One region of the Marinobacterium sp. NO-S09 genome, then DNA from elsewhere that is predicted to be linked to it. Evidence: predicted binding sites of a transcription regulator. Region 1 holds the regulator's gene; each other region holds the start of a gene.
What was found. Region 1 encodes sigma-54, which starts transcription at its own class of promoters, with help from an activator protein. Its sites were predicted from a motif close to TGGCACNNNNNTTGCTNT; they were not measured.
Positions count from the first base shown of each region.

Region 2: a site for sigma-54 is predicted at 1,220-1,237, ahead of O3C79_RS03320 (dimethylamine monooxygenase subunit DmmA family protein). Genes of this name have one in related genera too.
Region 3: a site for sigma-54 is predicted at 1,180-1,197, ahead of glnL (nitrogen regulation protein NR(II)). Genes of this name have one in related genera too.
Region 4: a site for sigma-54 is predicted at 1,750-1,767, ahead of O3C79_RS16520 (NCS1 family nucleobase:cation symporter-1). Genes of this name have one in related genera too.

Region 1 covers NZ_CP168954.1:3,810,225-3,813,360, reverse strand. The annotation lists gene O3C79_RS17590 (PTS sugar transporter subunit IIA) at 1-451, opposite strand, end outside; gene hpf (ribosome hibernation-promoting factor, HPF/YfiA family) at 473-763, opposite strand; gene O3C79_RS17580 (RNA polymerase factor sigma-54) at 816-2,342, opposite strand; gene lptB (LPS export ABC transporter ATP-binding protein) at 2,390-3,127, opposite strand; gene lptA (lipopolysaccharide transport periplasmic protein LptA) at 3,127-3,136, opposite strand, start outside.
Region 2 covers NZ_CP168954.1:674,989-678,124, reverse strand. The annotation lists gene O3C79_RS03325 (PDR/VanB family oxidoreductase) at 1-615, opposite strand, end outside; gene O3C79_RS03320 (dimethylamine monooxygenase subunit DmmA family protein) at 615-1,160, opposite strand; gene O3C79_RS03315 (aminomethyl transferase family protein) at 1,667-2,806, shown strand.
Region 3 covers NZ_CP168954.1:997,995-1,001,130, forward strand. The annotation lists gene glnA (glutamate--ammonia ligase) at 1-1,012, shown strand, start outside; gene glnL (nitrogen regulation protein NR(II)) at 1,236-2,300, shown strand; gene glnG (nitrogen regulation protein NR(I)) at 2,293-3,136, shown strand, end outside.
Region 4 covers NZ_CP168954.1:3,582,757-3,585,892, forward strand. The annotation lists gene hydA (dihydropyrimidinase) at 1-1,043, shown strand, start outside; gene O3C79_RS16515 (DMT family transporter) at 1,110-1,553, shown strand; gene O3C79_RS16520 (NCS1 family nucleobase:cation symporter-1) at 1,808-3,136, shown strand, end outside.

The sequences.
Region 1 (3,136 bases):
GGCAGAGCTGTTGGACGCGCTCCAGCAGATCATCGGCACTGCCGCAGGCTCGCAGCGAGTCCCGCGTTTCCGAATGGTTGAACAGTTCAGCCAATCCCGCCAGGGTTTGCAGATGTTCTTCGGCGCCTTCTTCCGGGACCAGCAGCAGGCACACCAGATCAACCGGGCGATTATCGATGGCATCGAAATCGATCGGGCTGGTCAGTGTCATCAGCAGTCCAACGGCCTTGTGTACGCCGGCCATACGACAGTGAGGAATGGCGACGCCTTCACCGATACCGGTGCTGCCCAGGCGTTCACGATTGATAAGGCCGCTGAAGATATCTTCAGCGGCCGGGCCATCCAACTGCTCTGCAATGGTTTGGCTGGCGAGTTCGAGAACCCGCTTTTTGCTGACTACATCGACGTGGCAGAGTGTGCGCGATGGGGTCAGCAGTTCTGATAGTTGCATGTGGTTACGTGCTGCTACCGGTTATTTGTGGGATTTCATCTTTTCTTTGTGCTTGATGATCTGACGATCGAGCTTGTCGACCATGCCGTCGATGGCGGCATACATGTCGTCGTGTTCGTTCGCAGCAAAGACTTCACCGCCGGCGAGGTGGATGTTGGCCTCGGATTTCTGGCGCTGTTTCTCTACGCTAAGGGTGACCTGTGCATTGGTGATGTTGTCGAAGTGACGTTCCAGACGATCAAACTTGTTACGTACATAGTCATTCAGGGCATCAGTCAGTTCGACATGGTGGCCAGTGATGTTGATCTGCATAGGTTTTTCTCCTTCTCATAGGGGTGCAGCAGATGCACCGCCTTCACTCTCATTAAACCAGACGCTTGCGCTCATTAGAAGGCGGAATGTGCATTGCCTCCCGATATTTTGCAACGGTACGGCGGGCAACGTTAATGCCCTGTTCCTTGAGTAGCTGTGCGATTTTGTTGTCACTCAGCGGTTTGGCTGTATTTTCATCATTGATCAGCTTCTTGATCAATGCGCGGATGGCGGTAGACGAGGCGGCTCCGCCATCGGAAGTACCCACATGGCTGGAGAAAAAGTACTTTAGCTCGAAGATGCCACGCGGTGTGTGCATGTATTTCTGGGTGGTAACGCGCGAGATGGTGGATTCGTGCATGTCGACCGCTTCGGCGATGTCATGCAGAACCATCGGTTTCATGCCCTCGTCACCTTCTTCAAAGAAGTCGATCTGGCGCGCCACGATCTCCGTGGTGACCTTGAGCAGTGTTTCGTTGCGGCTGGCCAGGCTCTTGAGGAACCAGCGTGCTTCCTGCAGGTGGTTCTTCAGGTAGGTGTTGTCGGCGCTGTTATCGGCGCGGCGCACCAGGTCGGCATACTGGCTGTTGATCTTGAGCTTGGGTGAGGCCTCATTGTTGAGGCTCACGGTCCACTGGCCCTGCTGTTTGCGCACCAGTACATCCGGGATGACATACTGCGCGGCTTCAGGGCTGATGATGCCGCCGGGCTTGGGGTTCAGGCTCTGGATCAGGCTGATGACCTGTTGCAGTTCCGGCTCCTTCAGGCGCATGCGGCGCATCAATGTGCGGTAGTCGTGGCTGCCCAGCAGATTAAGATGGTCGCGCACCAGGCGGATCGCATAGGGGCGCAATGGAGTATCTTCGGGCAGTTGCAGCAGCTGCAGACGCAAGCATTCATTGAGGTCGCGGGCACAGACACCGGTCGGATCAAACTGCTGCAGGCGGTGCAGCACGGCTTCCACTTCATCCAGCTCCGCATCCGCAAAGTCCTCGGGCTGGTGATTCTGGAAATGCTCCAGCAGATCCTCGGTACTGGTGGTGAGGTAGCCATCGGCATCCACCGAGTCAATGATGGCCAGCGCGATCTGGTAATCGGTCTCACTCATGGGGGTGAGGTTGAGCTGCCACAACAGGTGATCCTGCAGGCTGTCTTCCATGGTGTCATTGTCGCCCGGCGACCAGTCGTCATCACGGGGCTGGGACGGTGTGCTCTGGTGCTGGAAGGTGTCATCCCAGCTGCTGTCCGTGGTCAGCTCGGCCGGAATCTGATCATTCCAGTGATCTTCGGGCTGGTCATCACTCCAGTTGTCGTCACTGTCAGCGTTGTCGCTGGTGCTGGCGGTTTCCCGGCTGGACGTGTTGTCCGCTGAGTCGCTGTCCTGACGGTCGCTGTCCGCCTCGGCGGCCTGATGAGTCTCATGCTCCTCTTCGGCTTCCAGCAGGGGGTTGCTGTCCAGCGCCTCCTGAATCTCCTGTTGGAGGTCCAGCGAGGAAAGCTGCAGCAGGCGGATTGCCTGTTGCAACTGAGGGGTCATGGTCAGCTGTTGGCCGATCTTGAGTTGTAAGGATTGTTTCATAAACGACTGCCAATTGAACTGCTAGGAAGACTCCCGGGGGAAAGCCGCTAAAGCGAGAACTGCTCGCCCAGATAGGCACGACGGACTTGTTGATCCGCCAGGATCACCTCCGGGGTACCCTGTGCCAATATGCCTCCTTCACTGACGATATAGGCTTGTTCACAGATATCAAGCGTCTCACGCACGTTGTGGTCTGTGATCAATACACCGATACCGCGTGATTGCAGGTGGCGAATGGTCTGCTTGATGTCACTGACCGATATGGGGTCAACGCCGGCAAAGGGCTCATCCAGCAGAATAAAATCAGGTTCTGTTGCCAGGGCGCGGGCGATCTCTACCCGTCGACGTTCGCCGCCGGAAAGCGACATGCCCAGGCTGTCTTTCAGATGGGTGATATGAAACTCTTCCAGCAGCTCTTCCAGCAGGGCCTTGCGGCGGCTGGCATCGAGCTCGGGTCGGGTTTCCAGTATCGCCATCAGATTATCGCGCACGCTGAGTTTGCGAAACACCGAAGCTTCCTGAGGCAGGTAGCCAATACCGCGTCGCGCACGCTCGTGCATGGGCATGCGGGTGACATCATCCTCGGTGATCATGATCTGGCCCCGGTCAGCCGGGATCAGGCCCACAATCATGTAAAAACAGGTGGTTTTGCCGGCGCCGTTGGGGCCCAGCAGGCCGACTATCTGGCCGCTGTCCACGTGCAGGGAAACGTCACGTACGACTTCGCGACCCTTATAGCTTTTGGCAAGATTGCGGGCTTCCAGACGTTTGGTGGGTGCTGTCATTAATTTGAA
Region 2 (3,136 bases), 1.0 Mb from region 1:
ACTGCAGACACCTTCAATCAGCGACTCAGGGCCACAGATATACACATGCGTCCCCGGCCCCTGATCGCTCAGTACTGTGCTCAGGTCACACTTGTTTCCATGCACTGAGTCATAGCGATGCAGGGCTGCCCCCAACTGTTGCTGCAGTTGATCCAGGTAGGCGCCGGTCTGACTGCTCCGATACAGATAGTGCAGCTCGAATGCGGCACCCTGACGTTTGAGTTCGGGGATATAGGACATGAACGGCGTGATACCCACACCACCGGCAATCAGCAGATGCTTGCGGGCCGCCATCACGGGGGCGAAGAGGTTCGCCGGCGGCGTGATCGCGAGCTCATCCCCCACGTTTACTTCCCCGTGCATGAAGGAGGAGCCGCCACGAGAGTCCTCCTGCAGACGCACCGCGATGCTGTAACGACGCGGCATGGCTGGATCGCTGCACAGCGAGTAGGCATTGCGAATTTCACGCGCCTCACCGGGCATAATTACCTGCACATGACTGCCGGGTGAAAACGCCGGCAGCTTGCCTTCAATCGCTTCCAGCTTGAACTCGCGAATCAGCGGCGCCACCTGCTCAATGGCCATGACCCGCACGGGTATGCTGTCGATACTCATTACTGCAATACCTCCTGTTCCAGTTGTTCCTCAGGATCTTCGGCATTGATCTGCACGCCCACATAGGCACCGTGCAGACGGGCAAAATGATCCCGCACCAGCAATAAACGCCCACAGCCACTGCAGGTGTGCGGGCTGGAGGTCACCCCTTCCATCAGGGTGTAGCAATGGGTGCAGAACAAACGCCGGGCCTTGCTGATCGGAGGGGCGAGCTGGATCTGTTCATCCACCAGCCCGGCAGACAATGCCTGATTACGGATGTCCCACAGGAAACCTTCGCTCCCCGCAACGTACAGACGGGTGGTGACAGGAGCATCACTGAGGACACGCTGCAGGTAACCGGACAGGGAATCAGCCAGCGTACCCGGCGAATTGCCCGGCTCTGCCACCAGCCACTGAGCACCGGATTCCGAGCACTGACGGTATAACGGCTCCAGCAGGTGACCGGCATCGGACTCACTGACGAACAGCTGTAACCCCGCCGACGCCACCAGCTCGGGCGCCACGTATTTTGGACGACTCTTGATGGATGGATCGATCTGCATCACTACTCCTTTTGGGCTACCCAAAATTTATTAGTGGTATAATTTATTTCTTATCAGGAAAAGCAAAACTTCTGCCAAAAAAATAAATTCTATGCATTTCAAGGAGTTAAAAAAATCGCACCCAATAGACAGACTGATAGGGGCACAGCAACAGTGCATCCCCGTGTCTGCGTGACTCAGTTCAGGGCAAACGTCAGTCGGCTCCCCATCAAATGCGCCGCATACAGAGCCTGGATAGTGAGTGAGCTGTCAGGCTGACTCCCCTTCTAAAGACGGAACACCAGGGAAACGGGCTCACGAAAAAGGGGCGTTGACCTAAAACGGGGCGCACTCTGCGCCGTGAATGCTCACATACAGATAAATGCCGCAGCAGGAAGGACTAAGAAATATTTTTTCTCCATAGGAATCATCAGTTTACTTGTGCATGGCCCGAAACTTGCCTTTCCTATCAGGAATAATAATTCCCTTACAGGAATCAAGCCTTATCTAGACGAATGGAGAGAACAATGGCTAATTCATGGCGTATCGCCGCACTGGCTGAAAAACATCGTGCCCTGGGTTCCAAGCTGGAAGACTGGAACGGCCTGCCGACGGCCTGGACCTACAGCAAAAGCGGTTACACCCTGGCGGATGAACACGAAGCGATCCGCACCAAGGCAGGCTTGATGGATGTATCAGGTCTGAAGAAGGTGCACTATGTCGGCCCCCACGCCGAGAGCCTGCTGGAGTGGGCTACCACCCGCGATATTTCCAAGCTTTATCCCGGCAAGGCGGTCTACGCGACCATGCTGAATGAAGGGGGCAAGTTCATCGATGACTGCGTTATCTACCGCATGGGTCCCAACTCGTTCATGGTGGTGCACGGTACTGGCGCCGGTTACGAACGCCTGACCCAGGCCGCACTCGGCAAGCAGGTAGCCGTATTATTTGATGACGATATGCATGATCTGTCACTGCAGGGTCCGACTGCGGTGGATTTCCTCGCCGAACATATCCCCGGCATTCGTGACCTGGCCTATTTCCACCACACCCACGCGCGCCTCTTTGGCTGCCCGATCACCATCTCCCGCACCGGCTACACCGGCGAGCGCGGTTACGAGATCTTCTGCAAGGCCGCCGACGCCGCCACCATCTGGGACGGCATTCTGGAAGAGGGTAAGGCATTCGGTATTATCCCCTGCTCCTTCACCGCACTGGACTGGCTGCGCACCGAAAGCTATCTGCTGTTCTATCCGTTCGATAACTCCGAGATGTACCCGTTCGAAAATGAACCGGCTGGCGATACCCTTTGGGAACTGGGTCTGGATTTCACCGTTTCCAAGGACAAGACCGAGTTCTGCGGTGCCTACGAGCACTTCCGACTGCAGGGCAAGGAGCGATTCAAGATCTTCGGTGTATTGCTGGAGGGTAAAGAAGCCGCGGCTGAAGGTGATGAACTCTGGGCCGATGGCAAAAAGGTGGGCGATATCACCTGCGCCATGTACTCACGCCTGACCGACAAATCCATGGCGATCGCCCGTCTTGCCGTTCCTTACGCAGAACAGGGCACACCCCTTCAGGTCAAAGGCAGCCTTGAGGTATCGGCCATCGCCCATACCCTGCCATTTGATGACCCGGAAAAGAAAAAGCGCACCGCAAAAGGCTAAGCACGCCGTTCAGATTGTGCACGCACAGGGGCTGTTCCAGTAACAGCCCCTTTTTTATGTACAAGACCTGAGTAACGCCCAGCAATTGCCTCCCTGAACAGCCAGAGCCAACCTCTCAGCTTCTGGCAGACTCCCATCTCCACACTCTCCCTTCAGCTATCCGTGCACACACAGCGATCTGCTCATAATCTGTGATATCACCTGAACCACACCCTGTACTCAGCGCGAACGGGCACCAGATCCATCTCTGAGTCTGCTTAACACAGCTTATCCGAACACACTGAGTCATTGGCAGGCGCACTCAAATGGTGTGCATCCAGGTTGTGCACG
Region 3 (3,136 bases), 1.3 Mb from region 1:
CTTCGTATTTGACGGTGTTGAATGGCACGCTGACATCAGCGGTTGCGGTTACAGCATCCAGTCTGAAGAAGCTGCATGGGCGTCCAACCACAAGATCGAAGGTGGCAACACCGGTCACCGTCCGCGCGTTAAAGGCGGCTACTTCCCGGTTCCGCCGATCGACTCCCTGCACGATCTGCGTGCCGCCATGTGTGATGCCATGGAAGCCATGGGTCTGACCATCGAAGTTCACCACCACGAAGTGGCAACTGCTGGTCAGTGTGAAATCGGTGTGCGCGGTAACACTCTGGTAGACAAGGCTGACGAAGTACAGATCCTGAAGTACTGCGTACACAACGTTGCTCACGCATACGGCAAGACTGCGACCTTCATGCCGAAGCCGCTGGTTGGCGATAACGGTTCCGGTATGCACGTTCACCTGTCCATGAGCAAAGATGGCCAGAACATCTTCGCTGGCGACGGCTACGGTGGTCTGAGCGAATACGCGCTGTATTACATCGGCGGTATCGTTAAGCACGCTAAAGCTCTGAACGCGCTGTGCAACCCGTCTACCAACTCTTACAAGCGTCTGGTACCGGGCTTCGAAGCACCGGTAATGCTGGCTTACTCTGCACGTAACCGTTCTGCTTCCCTGCGTATTCCGTACACCACCAGCCCGAAAGCGCGTCGTGTAGAAGCGCGTTTCCCGGACCCGGCAGCTAACCCGTACCTGTGCTTCGCAGCACTGCTGATGGCTGGTATCGACGGCATCAAGAACAAGATCCACCCGGGCGACCCGGCTGACAAGGATCTGTACGACCTGCCGGCTGAAGAAGCTAAAGAGATCCCGACTGTTGTCAGCTCTCTGACTGAAGCTCTGGACGCCCTGGAAGAAGACCGTGAGTTCCTGACTCAGGGTGGCGTATTCACCGACGACATGCTGGATGCTTACATCGCGCTGAAGCGTGAAGAAGTAGCCAAGGTCAACATGACCACTCACCCGGTCGAATTCGACCTGTACTACTCTGTTTAATCCAGAGTTGTGAATTGAAAAAGGCTTCCCCAGGGAAGCCTTTTTTGTTTCTGCGTTTTGCCCCAACCTGGGGCGTGAGTAACCTTATTTTCTTTTATGCACTATATTGGTGCATATGGGTTTTGGCTCAGATGGTTCAAGGCCTTAAGCTTCGGTAATCGAGCTCGTGGCAAAGTTGGCGCTTTTCTTGCTTGCACTGCTATGAGGCATGATTGGAATACCTATGGTGAACGCAAACACGCATAAACAGATCCTGGAAAATCTGACCGGCGCCGTTCTGGTGCTGGATGATGAACTGTGTATCCAGTACATGAACCCGGCGGCGGAAATGCTGCTGGAAGCTTCTGTCAGGCGGCTCAAGGACCGTCCCATTGAGGACTGGCTGTCGTCCAGCGAAGAAGAGCTGGCTGTGTTGCGCCAGTCGTTGGCCAGTGGTCACCCGTACAGCAAGCGCGAAGCGCGTCTGGTGACCCAGAGCGGGCGTATTCTGACGGTCGATTACAGCGTTAACCCTGTACCCGAGGCCGGTATTCTGCTGGAGATTCAGGCGCGTGATCGTCTGATTCGTATCGAGCGCGAAGAAGAGCTGCTGGCACGTCATGCCAGTGCCCGTGTGCTGGTGCGCGGGCTGGCTCATGAGATCAAAAACCCGCTGGGCGGGATCAGGGGGGCGGCACAGCTGCTGGACCGGGAGCTGGACCGGGATGAGCTGCACGAATATACCCAGATCATCATTGAAGAAGCCGACCGCCTGCGCCACCTGGTGGACCGCTTGCTGGGACCGCACAAGCTGCCGGTGATCGAACAGTTGAACATTCATGCCGTGCTGGAGCATGTCTGCCGACTGGTCAACGCCGAAACCGATGGCCGCATCGAGATCCTGCGCGATTACGACCCGAGTATTCCTGAGTTTGAAGGCGCACGTGACCAGCTGGTCCAGGCGGTTCTTAATATTATCCGCAATGCGATGCAGGCGATGGAGGAGTCCGCGACACCCGAGCCGCGTATTACCCTGCGCACCCGGGCGTTGCGTCAGGTCACTCTGGGCGCTGAACGCCACCGCCTGGTGCTGGCCCTGGAAATCGTCGATAACGGCCCCGGTATACCGGAAGAGCTCAGCGATACGCTGTTTTATCCCATGGTCAGCAGTCGTGCGCAGGGATCGGGGCTGGGGCTTTCCATCGCCCAGTCCATTGTTAATCAACACCGAGGCCTGATTGAGTTCACCTCGGTACCGGGCGAGACCCGGTTTAACCTGTTTATACCCTTGGAGTCAGGTCATGACTGAAGCTGCTAATGTCTGGATCGTCGATGACGACCGTTCCATTCGCTGGGTGCTGGATAAAGCACTGACATCGGCCGGATTGAACACCCAGAGTTTCGACCGTGCTGATGGCTTGCTGGATCGGCTTGACCATGAAGTACCGGATGCTGTTCTTACGGACGTACGCATGCCAGGGATGGATGGCCTGCAGCTGCTGGACAGGTTGCATGAGGAGCATCCCGATCTGCCGATCATTATCATGACGGCACACTCGGATCTGGAAAGTGCCGTTGCCTCTTATCAGGGTGGTGCCTTTGAGTACCTGCCCAAGCCCTTTGATGTGGATGAAGCGCTGGCGCTGGTCAAACGTGCGGTAGAGCATGCGCGTGAGCAGCGCCAGGAGCGCGCTGAACCCACACCGGAGCGGGCCACTGAGATCATCGGTGAAGCTCCCGCCATGCAGGAGGTGTTTCGCGCCATAGGCCGTTTGGCACATTCCAACATCACCGTATTGATCAATGGTGAGTCCGGTACCGGTAAGGAGCTAGTCGCGCACGCCTTGCACCGCCACAGCCCCCGTGCCCAGAATCCGTTTATTCCGCTGAATATGGCGGCGATCCCCAAGGACCTTATCGAGTCTGAACTCTTTGGTCATGAAAAGGGCGCGTTCACCGGTGCTGCGGCCAGTCGTCGCGGTCGCTTTGAGCAGGCTGATGGCGGTACCCTGTTTCTGGACGAAATCGGTGATATGCCGGCGGATACCCAGACACGTCTGCTGCGTGTATTGGCGGATGGCGAGTTTTACCGCGTTGGTGGCCATACACCGGTGCGAGTGGATGTGCGTATCATTGCCGCGACTC
Region 4 (3,136 bases), 230 kb from region 1:
ATGCCGACATGGAAACCCTGGTGAAACACCACGGTGTGAATAGTTTCAAACACTTCATGGCCTACAAGAACGCCATCATGGCCGATGATGAAACCCTGGTAAAAAGCTTCCGCCGCTGCATGGAGCTGGGTGCCATTCCCACCGTGCATGCCGAGAATGGTGAGCTGGTATTCCAGCTGCAGCAGGAGATGCTGAACAAGGGCATTACCGGCCCGGAAGCACATCCGCTGTCACGTCCTCCTGTGGTGGAAGGCGAAGCGGCCAACCGCGCCATCCAGATTGCCCAGGTGATGGATGTACCGATCTACCTGGTGCATGTTTCCTGCAAGGAATCTCTGGATGCCATCACCCGCGCCCGTAATGAAGGTCAGCGCGTGTATGGCGAATGTCTGGCCGGTCACCTGGTGATCGACGAAAGCGTCTACCGTAACGAAGACTTCGAGTTTGCCGCTGCGCACGTGATGAGCCCACCGTTCCGTTCCAAAGAACACCAGTCGGCGCTGTGGAAAGGCCTTCAGGGTGGCAACCTGCACACCACCGCCACCGACCACTGCGCCTTCTGCGCCGAGCAGAAAGCGGCCGGCAAGGATGACTTCACCAAGATTCCCAACGGCACCGCCGGGGTGGAAGACCGCATGGCCGTCATGTGGGACTCGGGGGTCAACACCGGCAAGCTGACCATGAACGAGTTTGTTGCCGTCACCTCCACCAACACGGCCAAGATCTTCAATATCTACCCGCAGAAAGGATCGGTTTCCATCGGTGCCGATGCGGATCTGGTGGTCTGGGATCCGGAAGGCACACGCACTATTTCCGCCAAGACCCACCACCAGAACGTGGACTTCAACATTTTTGAAGGCCGCACGGTGAAAGGCATTCCGTCCCACACCATCAGCCGCGGCAAGGTTGTCTGGGCCGACGGACAGCTCAATGTTGAACCCGGTGCCGGTCGCTACATCAACCGCCCGGCGTTCAACCCGGTGTTCGATGCACTGAACAAACAGGCTGAACTGAATGCCCCCAAACCGGTGAAACGCAATTAAAATCCCTCTCCAGCGTTTAATTCACAAAGGGGCCTGAGGCCCCTTTCTTGTTTGAGGCCCCTTTTCATGTACATGATCGGTGTATTCATTGTTTTTCTGGCCGGTGCCATGCTGCCCTTGCAGGCCGGTATCAATTCCCACCTTGCCCGTTTCAGCGGCAGTGCACTCTGGGCCTCGGCCATCTCGTTTGTCATCGGCTGCCTGGTACTGATCGCCTTAAACCTGTCCATGCGCACCGCGCTTCCCAATGTCATGCAACTCAAGGAAGCGCCGCTCTGGGCTTGGGTGGGCGGTTTTCTGGGAGCCTTCTTCGTCACTTCCATGGCCGTATTCGCGCCCAAACTTGGCGCCTCCACCCTGATTGCCCTGGTCATTGCCGGGCAGCTGATTACTGCCGTGGTGCTGGATCACTTTGGTCTGGCCGGGTATGAAGCTTCGGAAACCAGCCTGACACGCATCGCCGGGCTTGGCCTGGTGGCCGTGGGCGCATTTCTGACGCACCGGTTTTAAGCTCTCGATTTAAGGGAAAGGCGCTGCCTGCCGCCTTTCCCGTGCACCAGCAGAGTACATCCTGCCCCAACAATGCTCACACTTTAGCCAACACCTCTGTCATATTTTTCCACTCTACCCGCTCAAGTACTCTGACTTGCCATAAAAATCAGCAAGTTACGGATATTTAAAATTATTTTTCCAAAAGGTAAAAATATGGCATATCCCCTGCAATAGAAGGTGTATCTGTTTTCTACTGCATCAGAGGATGGCATATGGAACACCAACAAAAAGAAGCATCATCCATGGTAAAGGTGGGCGAGTTTTATGAACTCAACGCCGGTACCGACCTCGAGAACAGCCTGCACTACAACGACGACATTGCTCCCACTCAGGTGAAGGAACGCACCTGGAGCCTGTGGAATGTGGCCGCCCTTTGGGTGGGAATGGCGATCTGTGTGCCGTCTTACACGCTGGGCGGTGTTTTGACCGCATACTTCGGTTTATCCGTACCTGAAGCCCTGTTCGCCATTTTGCTGGCCAACATTATTGTGCTGGTACCGCTCACATTGAACGCCTTCCCAGGTACCAAATTCGGTATCCCCTTTCCCGTGGTACTGCGCTCCTCGTTTGGCATGCTGGGGTCCAATATCCCCTGCCTGATTCGTGCCCTGGTCGCGTGCGGCTGGTTTGGTATCCAGACCCTGTTTGGCGGCCTGGCCATTCATGTGGTGCTTTCCAACCTGATCCCCGGATGGGAGTCACTGGGCGGAACCGGTGAGGTGATCGGATTCTTTGCCTTTCTGGTACTGAACCTGTACATCGTCATCAAGGGTGCCGAATCGATCAAACTGATGGAAACGCTGGCCGCACCGCTGCTGCTGGCAGTGGGTATCGGCCTGATGATGTGGGCCAGCCCCCAGGTGTCGTATGAAGCGCTGCTTTCAACACCTGCCAACCGCCCGGAAGACGCATCCTTCTGGGGCTATTTCTTTGCCGGTGTCACCGCCATGGTCGGTTTCTGGGCTACGCTGTCACTGAATATTCCCGACTTCAGTCGCTATGTGCGCTCACAGAAAGACCAGATCATCGGCCAGACCCTGGGCCTGCCGCTGACCATGTTCTTCTTCGCCGCGCTGGGCGTCGTAATGACCGCCGCCTCCCCGGCACTGGTGGGCGAAACCATTTCCGACCCAGTGACCCTGATCAGCAAGATCGACAGCCCGGTCTGGGTGGTGATCGCCATGATCGTGATTATCATCGCAACCCTCTCCACCAACACCGCAGCCAACATTGTGTCGCCGACCAATGATTTCCAGAATATCGCACCGAAGAAGATCAACCAGACCCGTGGCGTCCTGCTGACCGGTCTGATCGGTATTCTGCTGATGAGCTGGGAATTGCTGAAGAAACTGGGCTGGATCGAATCGGATGTAAGCGTGGAGGCGATGTACAGCGGCTGGCTGCTGGGCTATTCATCCCTGCTCGGCCCCATTGCCGGCATCATGATTGTGGATTACTTCGTGGTACGCCGTCAGAACTACGAGCTGGCCGAGTTGTATAAAACCCACGGTGCCTACAGCGGCTTTAACCGCCACGGCCTG